Regions from separate parts of the Paenibacillus sp. OAE614 genome, predicted to be linked through region 1. Evidence: predicted binding sites of a transcription regulator. Region 1 holds the regulator's gene; each other region holds the start of a gene.
What was found. Region 1 encodes Rex, which represses fermentation and respiration genes when NADH is low (regulators of the CRP and FNR family bind a similar motif). Its sites were predicted from a motif close to TTGTGAAATATTTCACAA; they were not measured.
Positions count from the first base shown of each region.

Region 1 (4,817 bases):
GCCTGCCCTTGGTTCCGCAAGTGCTATTACCATCGGGCCAAGCATGAAGCCGGAATCGCGGATGTCGTCATAACGAACCATTCCAAGCTGTTTACGGACGTCAAGGCAGGCCATCAGCTCCTGCCTTCCTACGAGCGCCTCGTGATCGACGAAGCTCATCACCTAGAAGACGTTGCCGGCAAGCATCTCGGACTTCATTTGAAGTACTTTACCGTCGTCCATACGCTGACACGGCTCTATAAGGACGCCCGGAGTGGGCAGCTGCCGGCGCTTCGCCAGCTGCTTCAATCGTCGGCCTATGAGCAGGCCGGTGAATGGACCGCCGTTATCGACCGGATGAGCGAGGATTTGGTCGATGTTAAAGAGCATTGGGACAAGCTGAGCGAATCGCTCTTCGGCCTGCTTCCGGAACGGAGCGACGCTGCTCCCGGCGACGGCGGACAGTATACGCTGCGCCTTCAGCCGGGGAAAAAGCCGAAAGAGTGGGAGACGCTGGCGGCGCTCGAAAACCAGATCTTTGTCACGGTGGGGGAAATCGTCCGCAAAGGCGAAAAGATGCTGGCCGAATACAAGGAGGAGCAGGATGATTACGGTTCCGACAGCCTGATCACCGATATCGGCGGGCTGCTCAAGGACCTCAGCTCCGAGCGGGAGAATCTCCGGTTCTTTATGACGCTGAACGACGAAACCGTCGTGTACTGGATGGAAGCGAGCGGCCATTTCCGCAGCAAATCGCTCCAGCTGTACGCTGTTCCGGTTGACGTCAGCAAGCAGCTCAAGGAGCTGTTTTTTGACAAGAAAAAGAGCGTCATCCTGACGTCCGCCACTTTATCCGTAGATAAATCGTTCCAGTATATGATCGACAACCTTGGACTGCAGGAGGACCAGGACAGCGGACGCCTTGTGACGGTCCAGCTTCCGTCCCCGTTCCGGTACAGGGACCAGGCGCTGCTCGTCATTCCGCGGGATTTTCCAAGCGTGAAGGGAAGCGTCGGGGACGCCCTGTTTGTCGAAACGCTGGCCCGCTCACTAGCGGACGCCGCGATCGCGACCCACGGCCGGATGCTGGTGCTGTTCACCTCGTACCGCATGCTGCGCCAGGTATACGAGCCGCTGAAAGAAGCCCTCGCACAAAGCGACATCGCCGTGCTTGGACAGGGCGTAGACAGCGGCAGCCGCACGAAGCTGATCCGGCGGTTTACGGACAGCAGCGCTTCGGTGCTGCTTGGAACGAGCAGCTTCTGGGAAGGCGTGGACATCCCGGGAGAAGCGCTGACGTGCCTGGCCATCGTCCGGCTCCCGTTCCAGCCGCCGAACCATCCGCTGGTGGAAGCGAAGAGCGAGCTGCTGCAGCGCCAGAAGAAGAACCCGTTTATGAAGCTGTCGGTCCCGCAGGCCGTCATCCGCTTCAAGCAGGGCTTCGGGCGGCTGGTCCGCACCGCCCATGACCGGGGCATCGTCATCGTATACGATACGCGCGTCATCGAATCGTATTACGGGAAGTACTTCCTGTACTCGCTGCCTGGACCGAAAATGGAGCATATGCAGACAGACCAGATGGTTCCGCGCATCTCTGAATGGCTTCATCAGGACGGTGTGTCTTAAATGAGTCCATTAGATAGAATGAACTAAAGCGGTTAGAACAGGAAGTTCAATGCAAAACTTTAGTTCAATCTATATAACCAAATAAATATTCAAGCCGTTCAATAGGGGGAACATGCATGAAATCGGAGAAAATATCCGAGGCGGTTGTCCGCAGATTGCCTATATATCTTAGATATCTAAATGAGCTGAACAAGCGGGAGGTGGCCACGGTCTCCTCCCAGGAGCTCGGGCAGAAGCTGGATCTCAACCCGGCGCAGATCCGCAAGGATTTGGCGTATTTCGGGGATTTTGGCCGTAAGGGGATAGGGTATGACGTGTCCTATCTCATCGAGAAGATCCGTCAAATTCTGAATTTGGACCAGCAGATCAACGCGGTGCTGGTCGGAGCGGGGAATCTTGGTCAAGCTTTGTCCAACTATAACTTTTACCTGAAGGAAAATATGAAGATCGTGGCCGTGTTTGACGCCAATCCGTCCAAAATCGGCACGCGCATCAACACCTTGACGGTACAGGCTATGGATGAGCTGAAAGAAACGATACAAAGTAAAAATATCCGGATCGGGATTATTACCGTCCCGGATTTCGAAGCGCAAAACGTCGCCGATCAGCTGATTGCGGCCGGGATCGAAGCGATTCTGAATTTTGCGCCGACGATTCTGAAGGCGCCGGCAAGCATCCGGATACACGCCGCCGATTTTACGACGGATTTGCTCAGCCTTGCTTATTATTTGAACAACGGAAAGGACGACACGGAAGATGACGGACAATTTGAAGAGCTCCAGCAGCCGGAGCGCCAATCCTAAATGGGCCATCAAGAACGGAAGCTTTGCCGTTTTGCGGCCGGAGCAGCCGGTATTGCACGGCTGGATGGTCATTGAGGGCGACCGCATCACCTATATCGGTGAAGAGGAGCCGCAGCTGGAAGAGGGCGTACAGGTCGTCGACGGCACGCATTTATTTTTTATGCCGGGCCTGATCAACACCCATGGACATACCGCCATGTCGCTGCTGCGCGGTTACGGAGATGACATGGTGCTCCAGGAATGGCTGCAGGAAAAAATGTGGCCGATGGAAGCAAAATTCACGTCCAGTGACGTCTACTGGGGGACTTCGCTGTCCGTGCTTGAAATGCTGAAGGGCGGTACGACGACGTTCCTCGATATGTACGATCATATGGATCAGGTTGGCAAAGTGGTGACTGAATCCGGCATGCGCGCTGCCCTGACCCGCGGTGTCATCGGCCTGTGTCCGGAGGATGTGCAGCGGCACAAGCTGAACGAAGCCATTCAGTTCGCCAAGGACTGGCACGGGCAGGCAGACGGCCGGATCACGGCGATGATTTCTCCGCATGCCCCGTACACATGCCCTCCTGATTTTATCGAGAAGTTCGTTCAGGCGGCGCATGACCTGGATCTGCCGATGCATACGCATATGTCGGAGACCAAGGCGGAAGTGGAGCAGAATGTACGCGATTATGGAACGCGTCCGGCGATTCATTTGGAGAAGCTCGGCATGTTCTCACGGCCGACGATTCTGGCACACGCGGTCCATTTGACAGACGAGGAAATCGACATTTTGGCGAAGCATCACGTGACGGTATCACACAACCCTGGCAGCAACCTGAAGCTGGCGAGCGGGGTGGCCCGCGTTACCGACATGATGCAGGCAGGCATTACGGTTTCCCTCGGAACCGACAGTGCGGCGAGCAACAACAATTTGGACATGTTTGAAGAAATGCGCCTTGCCGCTTTGATACATAAGGGCGTCTCGGGAGATCCGACGGCGGTTCCCGCGGCGGAAGCGCTGCGTATGGGCACGATCTACGGAGCGCAATCCTTGTTCCTGGAGGGAATCGGTGCACTTGAGGCCGGGATGAAGGCGGATTTTATCGCGGTGAATACGGATCAGGCTCATTTTCTGCCGCGTACGGACTTTATTTCACACGTCATTTATTCGGCCAGCGCGAAGGACGTTGAGCATGTCTGGGTGGACGGGAAGCAGGTCGTGAAGCACGGCAGCTGTCTCACCCTGGACGAGGAACGCATCCGCAGGGAAGCCCAAGCGGCTTTTGAAGGTCTTCTCTCCCGATAAGACCGGGATGATTAGCTCACCTTTAAGAAAGGAAGTTCAGGTTGAAGAACAAGAAAAAATGGATCTTTCTCGGCATTGTCGCCCTGCTGCTGATCATTTTCGGCGCTTACCGTTATTTTATTTACGTGCTGCAGGATCAATGGAGCGAAAAGGACACCGCTATTGCCAGAGCGAAACAGGAAGCCGGAATCGTGTCGGTCGCCGATGCCCAAAAGTCTGTGTGGGACCAGAACAGCATCTACTGGGTCGTGGAAGGGACGAACAAGACGGGCCAGGAGGTCATGGTCTGGGTGCAGTTCACCGATCAGGGAAAACCCAAGGAAGGCCAGAATACCGTGCATCAAGAGCTTTTGAGCAGCGGTATGTCCAAAGAGAAGATGAAGGCCAAAATCAAAAGCTCCATTCCCGGCATTAAAGATATGCGCCTCGTACCGGGTGTCTATAACGGAGAATACGTATGGCAGCTGTTCTACAAGGTGGAAGATCACTATTACTATCAATTTTACCGGTTCAGCGACGGAGCGGAAATCGGCAGCCCGTTCACGCTGCCCAATCGATGATTTTGTTTAAACGGCCATATCATGCAGAAAGAACCCCATCCTTAAATGGGGTTCTTTGGCTTACAAAGGATAATATTTAAAATATATTCACACTTTACCTTCGATTTAGTATATACAATGTGATATACTCTTATTTGTATTGAAGAGATATATATGACGAACAGCCCGGATTGTACTATAATTAGAGGATAGCGTTTTTCAGTAAAATTCAGAAGCCCGCTTCAGCTTGGAAGAAGATTTTTCTGCTCTTTATTGAAAAGCATCGTATATAGAAGTACGGTCAGATGCGCGTATCAAACGAAGAGATGCTTGTGTTTCGCGACAAGCGCAAAACCATCCATCGAATCGGACTGAACAGAAGCATGGTGACCGACCAATGGACTTGAACCGCTAACGAAATATTTATTTTTGTCATCTAAAGTTTACTTTTTTTTTGCTTTACCATTTCGAAAGGGGGACAACAAGTGAAATTGCGTCCATTGCCTATTATTATAACTGTTGTGGTTTCGGTAGCCGTACTGTTTGGCGGCTTGTTCTTTTATCGGCAAACGACCCTTCAGG
Region 1 covers NZ_JBEPOD010000001.1:4,290,937-4,295,753, reverse strand. Annotated here, with positions in the region: gene dinG (ATP-dependent DNA helicase DinG) at 1-1,605, shown strand, start outside; gene ABIE48_RS19655 (redox-sensing transcriptional repressor Rex) at 1,722-2,408, shown strand; gene ABIE48_RS19650 (amidohydrolase) at 2,362-3,696, shown strand; gene ABIE48_RS19645 (cell wall elongation regulator TseB-like domain-containing protein) at 3,738-4,256, shown strand; gene ABIE48_RS19640 (hypothetical protein) at 4,721-4,817, shown strand, end outside.

Region 2 (4,817 bases), 880 kb from region 1:
ACGGATCACCAGGCCCCCAGATAGCCGGTGGGCGAAGCGCGATTGTGCGAAAGCCGGGTTTGTTGGCTGCCAGAACCAATGAATCGGCCCGTGCCTTGCTCGCCAGGTAGGCGGAGAAGTGGTCCGGGAAAGTCGGCGCGCTTTCATCGGCGTCGCGGATGAGCGTACCGCCGTTATCCATGTTGATCCCCGCCGCGCTGATGTAGACGAATGTCTTCGCACAGGCGGACTCGGCTGCCTTCAGCAAGGCTGCGGTGCCATCAATGTTGGTACGGAAGAAGGGTTCGCGAGGCCCTGAAAAGCGGAAAAGGGCGGCAGCATGCACAACCGCATCGATCATCGGTAACACGATTGGCGTGCTGCTTTCGAGATCGGCATCGACCGGCGTCGCACCTATGGCCTTGAGTTTGGCGTGAGATGATACAGAGCGTGTGAGGGCGAATATCTGGTGACCATCCTCCAAGAGCTTCGGGATCAGCCGGCCGCCGAGCAAGCCGGTGCCTCCCGTGACGAGAATTTTCATTGTGATCATCCTTTCGGTTCGGAATTCAGGATAAACCGCATGGCGTCGCCGCGGATTGATGGTATAGCGTCAACCGACGCGCCTCCCGTCAAAACCAGACTAATGCCGAACAATCGGCATCATCGTATTGTGGAGTGCATCCTTCATAGAATTTTCCTTCTCTCCATCTTTTGATTATTTATCTAGCGATCTTAGCGAAGTGCTCCAGAGTACGAACCAATTGGGCTGTATAAGACATTTCGTTATCGTACCAAGCTACGGTTTTCACCAATTGCTGGTCACCGACTGTCAGAACTTTCGTCTGCGTGGCGTCGAAGAGCGAACCGAATGTGATGCCTTTAATATCGGAAGATACAATTTCGTCTTCCGTGTAGCCGAAAGTTTCTGGATCGGAAGCTTCTTTCATAGCAGCGTTAACTTGCTCAACCGTTACCTTGGTATTCAAAACGGCAACGAGTTCAGTCACGGAACCTGTTGGTACAGGTACACGTTGAGATGCCCCATCCAGTTTGCCCTTCAGTTCCGGAAGAACCAGGCCAATGGCTTTTGCGGCACCGGTGGAGTAGGGAACGATGTTCTCCGCTGAGGCGCGAGCAGCTCGGAAATCGTCTTTTGGATCCGGAGCGTCAAGCGTGTTTTGGTTACCCGTGTAAGCGTGAACGGTCGTCATCAGCCCGAATTGGATACCAAACTTGTCGTGCAGAGCTTTAGCCATAGGAGCCAGGCAATTTGTTGTGCAGGAAGCGCCGGAAATGACGGTTTCCGTTCCGTCCAGTGTGTCATGGTTCACGTTGTATACGATCGTTTTCATGTCGCCTGTAGCAGGGGCGGAAATGACGACTTTCTTTGCTCCGCCTTTCAGGTGAAGCTCGGCTTTTTCTTTTGTGGTGAAGAAGCCTGTACATTCGAGAACAATATCAACGCCAAGCTCACCCCAAGGAAGATCTTCAGGATTCCGCTTAGCCATAACCTTAACCTCTTTGCCGTTTACTTTGAAGGTTCCGTCATGGACTTCAATGTCACCGTGAAAAGTGCCTTGCGTCGTATCATATTTGAGCAGATGAGCTAACATTTTAGCGTTCGTAAGGTCGTTAATCGCTACAACCTCGACGCCTTCCACATCTTGAATTCGGCGAAAAGCGAGTCGTCCGATTCGTCCAAAACCGTTTATACCTACTTTTACAGTCACTGAAAAATCCCCCTATAAGTTTTATTTATTCCAACAAGCCAATGCCTGCAATGAAATAAAAATGACCCAGTGCTATTTCATTCTAGAATGGCTTGCTGTATAATGCGAAAAGAGACCGATCGGTATTTTTTATATTAGCATGATATTAGTGAATTGCAAGGACGAATTGGGTAATTCGTTTAAAACAAATGAAATAAAATACGGTTCATACGGAGGAGCTCATGAAAAAAGGGGACAGAACAAGGGAACACATTATTATGAAATCGGCTGAAATTTTTAACCAGAGAGGATATGCCGGTACATCGCTAAACGATATTATTGCCGACACAGGAATTAAGAAGGGGGGCATCTATCGACATTTTGCCAGTAAAGACGAGATAGCGCTTGAAGCCTACAATTATGCTGCCAGTATGGTCGCCAGTAAATTTTCTGAAGCGGTCGATCAAGAGCAGTCTGCGTCAGGAAAGTTGGTTGCTTTTTTTCGTGTCTATGAGAATGTCGTCAACGATCCCCCATTTATTGGCGGATGTCCCATGCAGAATACAGCTGTAGAAAGTGACGATACTCATTTGGAGCTTTGTGGTCAGGCAAGGCAAGGGATGCATACCTTCTTGGATATGATGAAAAGTATTATTCGTGACGGCATTCAAGCTGGGGAGTTTAGGGAGGATCTGGATGTGGATGCGCTAGCATCATTTGCATTTTCCTTGTTGGAAGGAGGGATTTTACTCAGCAAGTTGGATGGGGATAACAAGCACATGCTAATGAATACAAAAATCTTCTCATCCTATTTGCAGCAATGCTGCTTAAAGACCAGTTAATCTGGTGTACTGGCACATTGGAATGGAGCTGGGCAGCTGTCTTATGCAATAGCCCAAACGGGTGGTTTTTATATTTTTCACGGAGTTGTAAGAAAGAATTGATCTTTACTTGAACGTTTAGAGGAGAAGGTGTGACCACGATTGCAAGGCTAAACGTCGAATATATAATAAATTTTAAATATCAGGTTTTGTAATATTTCAACTGCATTTCTCACAAATTTGGGGAAATGCCAACTTACTATGTGAAAAAGTTCTCTTTTTATTCACGATGGAGCAGAGCATATGTTAGCCCCCAAAGGTCGTAAAGTTTTACGTCTAAACCTGATGATTTCATTTTTCATTTTGTGTACAGGAACAGCGTGGAAGGGAGGAAGTTAATATGGGAATCGATACGGTGCTATGGAGTAAACTCGTGACTGGAATGACACTAGGATTCCACGCTATTTTCGCGACACTTGGCGTAGGTATCCCATTAATGATTTCACTCGCCGAGTTTATCGGTATTCGTAAGAAAGATCTTCACTATATTCTAATGGCAAAGAGGTGGTCACGAGGGTTCGTTATCTCTGTTGCAGTAGGCGTAGTCACAGGAACAGCAATTTCGTTACAACTCTCCTTGGTATGGCCCAATTTCATGAAACTTGCGGGAAATGTTATTGCGCTTCCATTGTTTATGGAAGTGTTCGCCTTCTTTTTTGAAGCCATTTTCCTAGGGATTTATCTGTACACGTGGGAACGATTTAAAAACCCGATGATGCATTGGTTACTAACGATTCCTGTTGTCGTCGGTGCAGGGATGTCAGCAGTATTTATCACGACGGTAAACGGATTTATGAATCAACCCGGGGGATTTACGTTCGAAGGAGGACAATTCACAGCCGTTGACCCCGTTCAAGCAATGCTGAGTACGGCAACATTCTCCAAGGTGTTTCATGTATTAAGTTCGGCCTATTTAACAGGAGCTGCTCTGCTGGCAGGTGTTGCAGCATTTGCAATACTTCGAAAAGGGGTTTCAGCATACCACAAAAAAGCCTTAAAGCTGATGATGGCTGTCGTTTTAGTGTTTAGTTTAGTAAACACATTTGCCGGAGACGTATCCGCTAAATTTTTGGCCGAACATCAACCTGAAAAACTTGCGGCTGCCGAATGGCATTTTGAAACTAAAAGTGGCGCAGATTTGATATTTTTAGGGTGGCTTAATGCTGAGCATGAAATTATAGGAGCACTCCACCTTCCCAAATTTCTGAGTTTCTTGGCTTTTGGAGATTTCAATGCAGAAGTAACGGGTCTTAATGAGTTTCCTATCGACGAACAACCATCACTCGTGGTTCATTATTTTTTCGATTTAATGGCGACCATTGGATTTTTATTATTAGGCATTTCCTTTCTGTATTTCCTATTTGTGCTTTGGAAAAAGCGTAACGAACTCAACAAGTGGATGCTGCGAATGATTGCATTAGGAGCACCGCTTGCTTTTTTAGGAGTTGAACTGGGGTGGTTTTACGCAGAACTCGGCAGGCAACCTTGGATTATCCGAGGATATATGCGTGTAGAGGAAGCGGCTACGACATCCCCAAGCGTCAGGATCCTTTTTTTCTTTTTCCTTCTACTATACATAGTATTGGGAACCGTTAGTGTTCTTGTGCTTCGTCGCATGTTCAATAATAATCCGGCGGAAGTTGAGATGGAGACGTGGACGCAGCGTGCAAGTGACAAATCAACATTGAAGGGTGAGCACACATGATGAATTACGAATTGGTTGGAATTTCAGTGCTCTGGTTGTTTTTGTACGGATATATCATCATCGCTTCCATTGATTTTGGCGCAGGTTTCTTTGCCTTTTATGCTCGTTTAACCAAACAGGACCATGTAATCAATAAACTGATTTCTCGCTACTTATCGCCAGTTTGGGAAATCACGAATGTATTTTTCGTTTTTTTCTACATTGGTATCATCGGCTTTTTCCCGGAAACTTCCTATTATTATGGATCAGCCATGCTTGTCCCAGGAAGTCTTGCGGTCATTTTGCTCGCTATACGCGGTTCATTCTATGCATTTGAAAATTATGGCTCCAAAAATAATATGGTTTATCTGTTTCTGTATGGAGCAACCGGAGTGCTTATTCCTGCTTCCTTGTCAGTGGCGCTGACATTATCCGAAGGCGGATTTATCTTGAAACAAGGAGAGACGGCCTCGTTGGATTACTGGGCACTCTTGAGCAGTCCACTGTCTTGGAGCATCGTTGGACTGGCCATTGTATCTGTATTATTCATTAGCGCTGCTT
Region 2 covers NZ_JBEPOD010000001.1:3,408,125-3,412,941, reverse strand. Annotated here, with positions in the region: gene ABIE48_RS15645 (NAD-dependent epimerase/dehydratase family protein) at 1-523, opposite strand, end outside; gene gap (type I glyceraldehyde-3-phosphate dehydrogenase) at 702-1,712, opposite strand; gene ABIE48_RS15635 (TetR/AcrR family transcriptional regulator) at 1,934-2,533, shown strand; gene ABIE48_RS15630 (cytochrome ubiquinol oxidase subunit I) at 2,913-4,277, shown strand; gene ABIE48_RS15625 (cytochrome d ubiquinol oxidase subunit II) at 4,274-4,817, shown strand, end outside.
Region 2: ABIE48_RS15630 (cytochrome ubiquinol oxidase subunit I) is a predicted target of Rex. The motif match lies at 2,774-2,791, and genes of this name have one in related genera.

Region 3 (4,817 bases), 2.5 Mb from region 1:
CCGACGCGCACCGCGTATTTCTCCAGCATGCGGTGTCCCGGCGTCGTCTTCCGGGTATCGACCAAGCGGGTAGGCAGGCCCTCAAGCGCATCCACGAACGAACGTGTCCGGGTCGCAATGCCTGACAGGCGCTGCAGCAAATTCAAGGCCAGCCGCTCCCCCGTCAAAATCCGGTGCGTGCTGCCTTCCACGACAGCGAGTACCGTTCCCTTCTTTACGAAATCGCCTTCCGATACTTGAGGCGTGAACGTGAGCGCCGGGTCCACGACTTGAAACACAAGCTCCGATACGGGAAGTCCGGCTACCACGCCATCTTCCTTGGCATGAATGATTCCCTTGGATTCATGTCCTGCCGGGATGGTCGACAGCGTCGTCATATCTCCCGATCCGACGTCCTCTCTCAGCCACAGCCGGATGGATTCCACAAGACTTTCATCATATCCGTTAAACGTCATCGCTGATTTCCTCCACTATTTCTTGATCCCGCCGCTGCAGCAGATGCTTGCGCCAGCCTTCGTCATCCCGCAGGGGGAAGTCTTCGCGGTAATGCGCCCCACGGCTCTCTTCCCGGGACAATGCCGCGCTGGTCACCAGCAAACTGCTGGTCAGCATGTTGGCAAATTCAAATTCCTCACGTTTGCTCAGTCCGGACTGGAAAATCGGCAGCTGGCGCTTCAGTTCATCCAGACCCTTCAGCAGCAGCGTCTTGTTCCGGCGCAGTCCAACGTACCGCACCATCACCTTCTGAAGCTTGAGCCGACGCTCTACAATGGCCTGCCTTGGCGATTCCAGGCGCCCCTCATCGACCCGGATATCTTTGGGTTCCCAGTCCATCGGGGACAGTTCCCGCAGGCGGTTCACAATACGCCGTCCAAACACGATCGCTTCAGAGAGCGAGTTGCTGGCCAGCCGGTTGGCGCCGTGAACACCGGTCGAGGACACTTCGCCGCAGGCAAACAGCCGCTTGATGCTGCTCTCGCCGTTCAGGTCCGTTTTGACGCCGCCCATCATATAATGCGCAGCCGGAGCCACCGGAATCCAGTCCGTCGACATATCCAATCCGTAAGTCATGCACGTTTCGTAAATGGTCGGAAACCGATGCTTAAGCATATCCTCCGGCTCATGGGTAATATCCAAATAGACGAAGGTGGACTTCGTTTCTTCCATTTCGCTGAGGATCGCCCGGGCGACAATGTCGCGCGGCGCCAATTCGAGCAGCTCATGGTATTTTTCCATAAAACGTTCGCCTTTAATATTCCGCAGAACGGCGCCTTCGCCCCGAACCGCCTCGGAGATTAAAAACCTCGGAGCACCCGGATAACAGAGAGCCGTCGGGTGAAACTGAATAAACTCCATATCCCGTACCTCAGCCCCCGCCCGATAGGCAATCGCCACACCATCGGCCGTGGCCACTTCCGGATTGGTGGTGTACCGGTAGAGCTGTCCCGCGCCGCCGGAACAAAGCACGGTCGCGTTCGCCTGCACAAAGATCCGCTGCCCGTCTGGACGCTGAACCAGTGCTCCCTTGCACTCGCCGTCTTCTGTAATAACGTCTATTACAAAGTGATGCTCCCATACCTCAATATGATCATGCTCCGCCACTTTCTCGGCCAGCGCTCTGACAATTTCGTAGCCGGTCGCGTCCCCGTTGGCATGCAAAATTCGCCGGTGGCTGTGCGCGCCTTCCTGGGTCAGGGCAAGCTCCCCGTTCTCCAGGTCAAACGTCGTGCCGAGCCGGATCAACTCCTTGACGCCCTCCGGGCCTTCATTGACCAAGAGGTCCACCGAGGAGGATGAACACAGCCCTGCCCCCGCCATCAGCGTATCCTGCCGGTGATACTGCGGGGAATCATCCTCCGAAATGACCGCGGCAATCCCCCCTTGAGCGTACCGGGTGTTGCTTTCGAGCAGTGCTTTTTTCGTGATCATGATGACGTGCCGGTCCTGGCTTGCCTGAATCGCCGTATACAACCCGGCTATGCCCGAGCCGATGACGATGACATCCGTCTTGGTCCGGGGCAAAGTCTGCAGATCAAAGTCAACCAGATATTGTGGAATCATGTGCCTGTTCACCTGTCTTAAGAGAAAGAGTAGCGCATGCTACTGTACTTGTAACATGCGCTCTAAAGAAGTTCTGGCTTTATCTGCAACAACCGGTGGCACGTAGATTTGCGGCTTCATGGTTTCCAGACACTTCACCAGTTTTTTCAGATTGTTCACCTTCATGTTCGGGCATACCAAAAACTTGGTGGCGAAATGAAACTCCTTATCCGGGCTGTCGAGACGAAGCTGGTATCCGGTACCGTCCTCGGTTCCGACGATAAACTGTTTGCTGCTTGATTTTTTGCAGTATTCCAAAATCGCCGTGGTGCTGCCGACGAAATCGCCCATGGCTACGACCTCCGGACGGCATTCCGGGTGTACGACAAACTCGGCGTCGGGATATTTGGCTTTCATCTCCACAACGTCTTTTACCGTCAGCATATCATGCGTATTGCAGTACCCTTCCCAAATGATGAGCTTCTTGTCGGTATGCTGCTGCACATAGTGACCCAAATTTTTGTCCGGTACCCAGATGATCTCATCGGAATCGACCGATTGAATCACCTTTACCGCATTGGAAGAGGTACAGCAAATATCCGTTTCCGCCTTGATCTCTGCCGAAGAGTTGATATACGTAACCACTTTGGCGTTAGGATGCTGCGCTTTCAGTTTGCGGAGTCCGTCCACGTTGACCATATCGGCCATTGGACAGCCTGCACGCTCATCCGGAATCAGCACCGTTTTGTTCGGAGCCAGAATCTTAGCGCTTTCACCCATAAAATGAACGCCGCAGAAGACGATGACTTCCGCATCGGTTTGAGCCGCTTTCTGGGCAAGCAGGAAGGAATCGCCACGGAAATCCGCTACTTCCTGAATTTCATCCCTTTGATAATAATGCGCCAAAATAATGGCGTTTCTTTCCTTCTTCAGCTTAAGCAGCTTCTCCGTCAGTTCCCGCTTTTGTTCCTGCTTATGCTCCAGTGCCAGAGCTTCCACCAGTAACCCACTCCCTCTGAAATCCCATGATTTTACCCGGTTGATGGCATCATAACCTCATAACATCATGAATAGTTTGTGAAAATTCTCCCAAAGTTGCCCGTTGCAACCTCGAGACCATCTTGTTTATCAACTAATTTACACAAGGTTCACGATACTGTCAATTGACTAAAATGATCTTTATATGCTATCTAACCGAAAGAAAACAAAGCTTCCCGCTCGATTCCGTCCGATTAGGCCGCCTCGCTTCTGTTTGGAGCTTGCAGCCGCCCCAATCGCTACTATGCCTCAAAAAAAAATTAACTGGTGCGACAGAGTTAAGGCGGAACGCTGTCGGCTTCAATGCTTAAACACCCCAAATGGCCGCCGCTCTTATTTCCTGGCAAACGACACAAAAAACCCGGGGACGGCTAACCGTCTCCGGGCTGTTGTTGTATTGGGATTAGGATCTGGATTCCGGCGGTGTTCCGCCGTTGCCCGAACCTGGATTCTCATTCGTCCCATCATTGTTATTTGGAATGTCGCCCGGCGTATCCGTGTTGATATCGCTTGGCGGGTCATTCGGCAAGTTGGATGGAACATCGTTCGGAATTTCTTCCGTTGGCAGGCTGGTATTATCCTTGCCCTGAATGCGTACACGCACGTCACCGACGTTATCGATCACCGGGGCGCCGCTTTCGGAAGAACCCTCACCATCTCCGCCCTCTTTCGGACCGTCTTCGGAAAGATAACCCTGCTCGATCAATTCCTTGATTTGATCCAGCTCCAGCGTTTCCTTCTCAAGCAGCGTGTTGGCGATGAGGTGAACCTCTTTCGAGTACTTCGTCAGCAGTTCTTTCGCCCGCTCGTAAGACTCGTTTGTCATGCGTTGCATTTCCTGGTCGATCTCGTAAGCGATCGAATCACTGTAGTTCTGCTCGTGACCGAGGTCACGGCCCAGGAATACCTGACCTTGCGAGGACCCAAACTGAAGCGGTCCAAGCTTCTCGCTCATACCGTATTCCATAATCATGCTGCGGACGATGCCCGTAGCCTGCTGGAAGTCACTGTATGCACCGGTTCCGATTTCACCGATAAACAGCTCCTCGGAGACCCGGCCACCCAGGAGACCCGTCACCTTATCAAGCAGCTCCTGCTTGGTCACAAGCATCCGGTCTTCCTTCGGCATCATGATGACATATCCACCGGCGCGTCCGCGCGGAATGATCGTTACCTTGTGTACCATATCGGCATGCTCCAGGAAGTAGCCCACGATCGTATGACCGGCTTCGTGGTATGCGACAATCCGCTTCTCCCGGTCGCTGATCACGCGGCTGCGCTTCTCGGTACCGACGATGACACGGTCAATCGCTTCATCAACTTCTCGCATGGAGATGTCTTTACGGTTACGGCGTGCAGCAAGCAGCGCCGCTTCGTTCATCAGGTTCTCCAGCTCGGCGCCGGTAAAGCCTGTCGTACGTTTAGCCACAACATCCAGCTTAACGTCTTTGGTCAGCGGCTTGTTGCGTGCGTGAACCTTCAGTACCGCCTCGCGGCCTTTCACGTCTGGACGATCGACCGTAATTTGACGGTCAAAACGGCCTGGACGCAGAAGCGCAGGGTCGAGGATGTCGGCACGGTTCGTTGCAGCCACGATGATGATGCCTTCGTTGCCGCCGAAACCGTCCATCTCAACGAGGAGCTGGTTCAGCGTCTGTTCGCGTTCGTCATGCCCGCCACCAAGTCCGGCACCGCGCTGACGACCTACGGCGTCAATCTCGTCAATGAAGATAATACAT
Region 3 covers NZ_JBEPOD010000001.1:6,832,325-6,837,141, forward strand. Annotated here, with positions in the region: gene nadC (carboxylating nicotinate-nucleotide diphosphorylase) at 1-455, opposite strand, end outside; gene nadB (L-aspartate oxidase) at 445-2,061, opposite strand; gene nadA (quinolinate synthase NadA) at 2,101-3,039, opposite strand; gene ftsH (ATP-dependent zinc metalloprotease FtsH) at 3,482-4,817, opposite strand, start outside.
Region 3: nadA (quinolinate synthase NadA) is a predicted target of Rex. The motif match lies at 3,116-3,133, and genes of this name have one in related genera.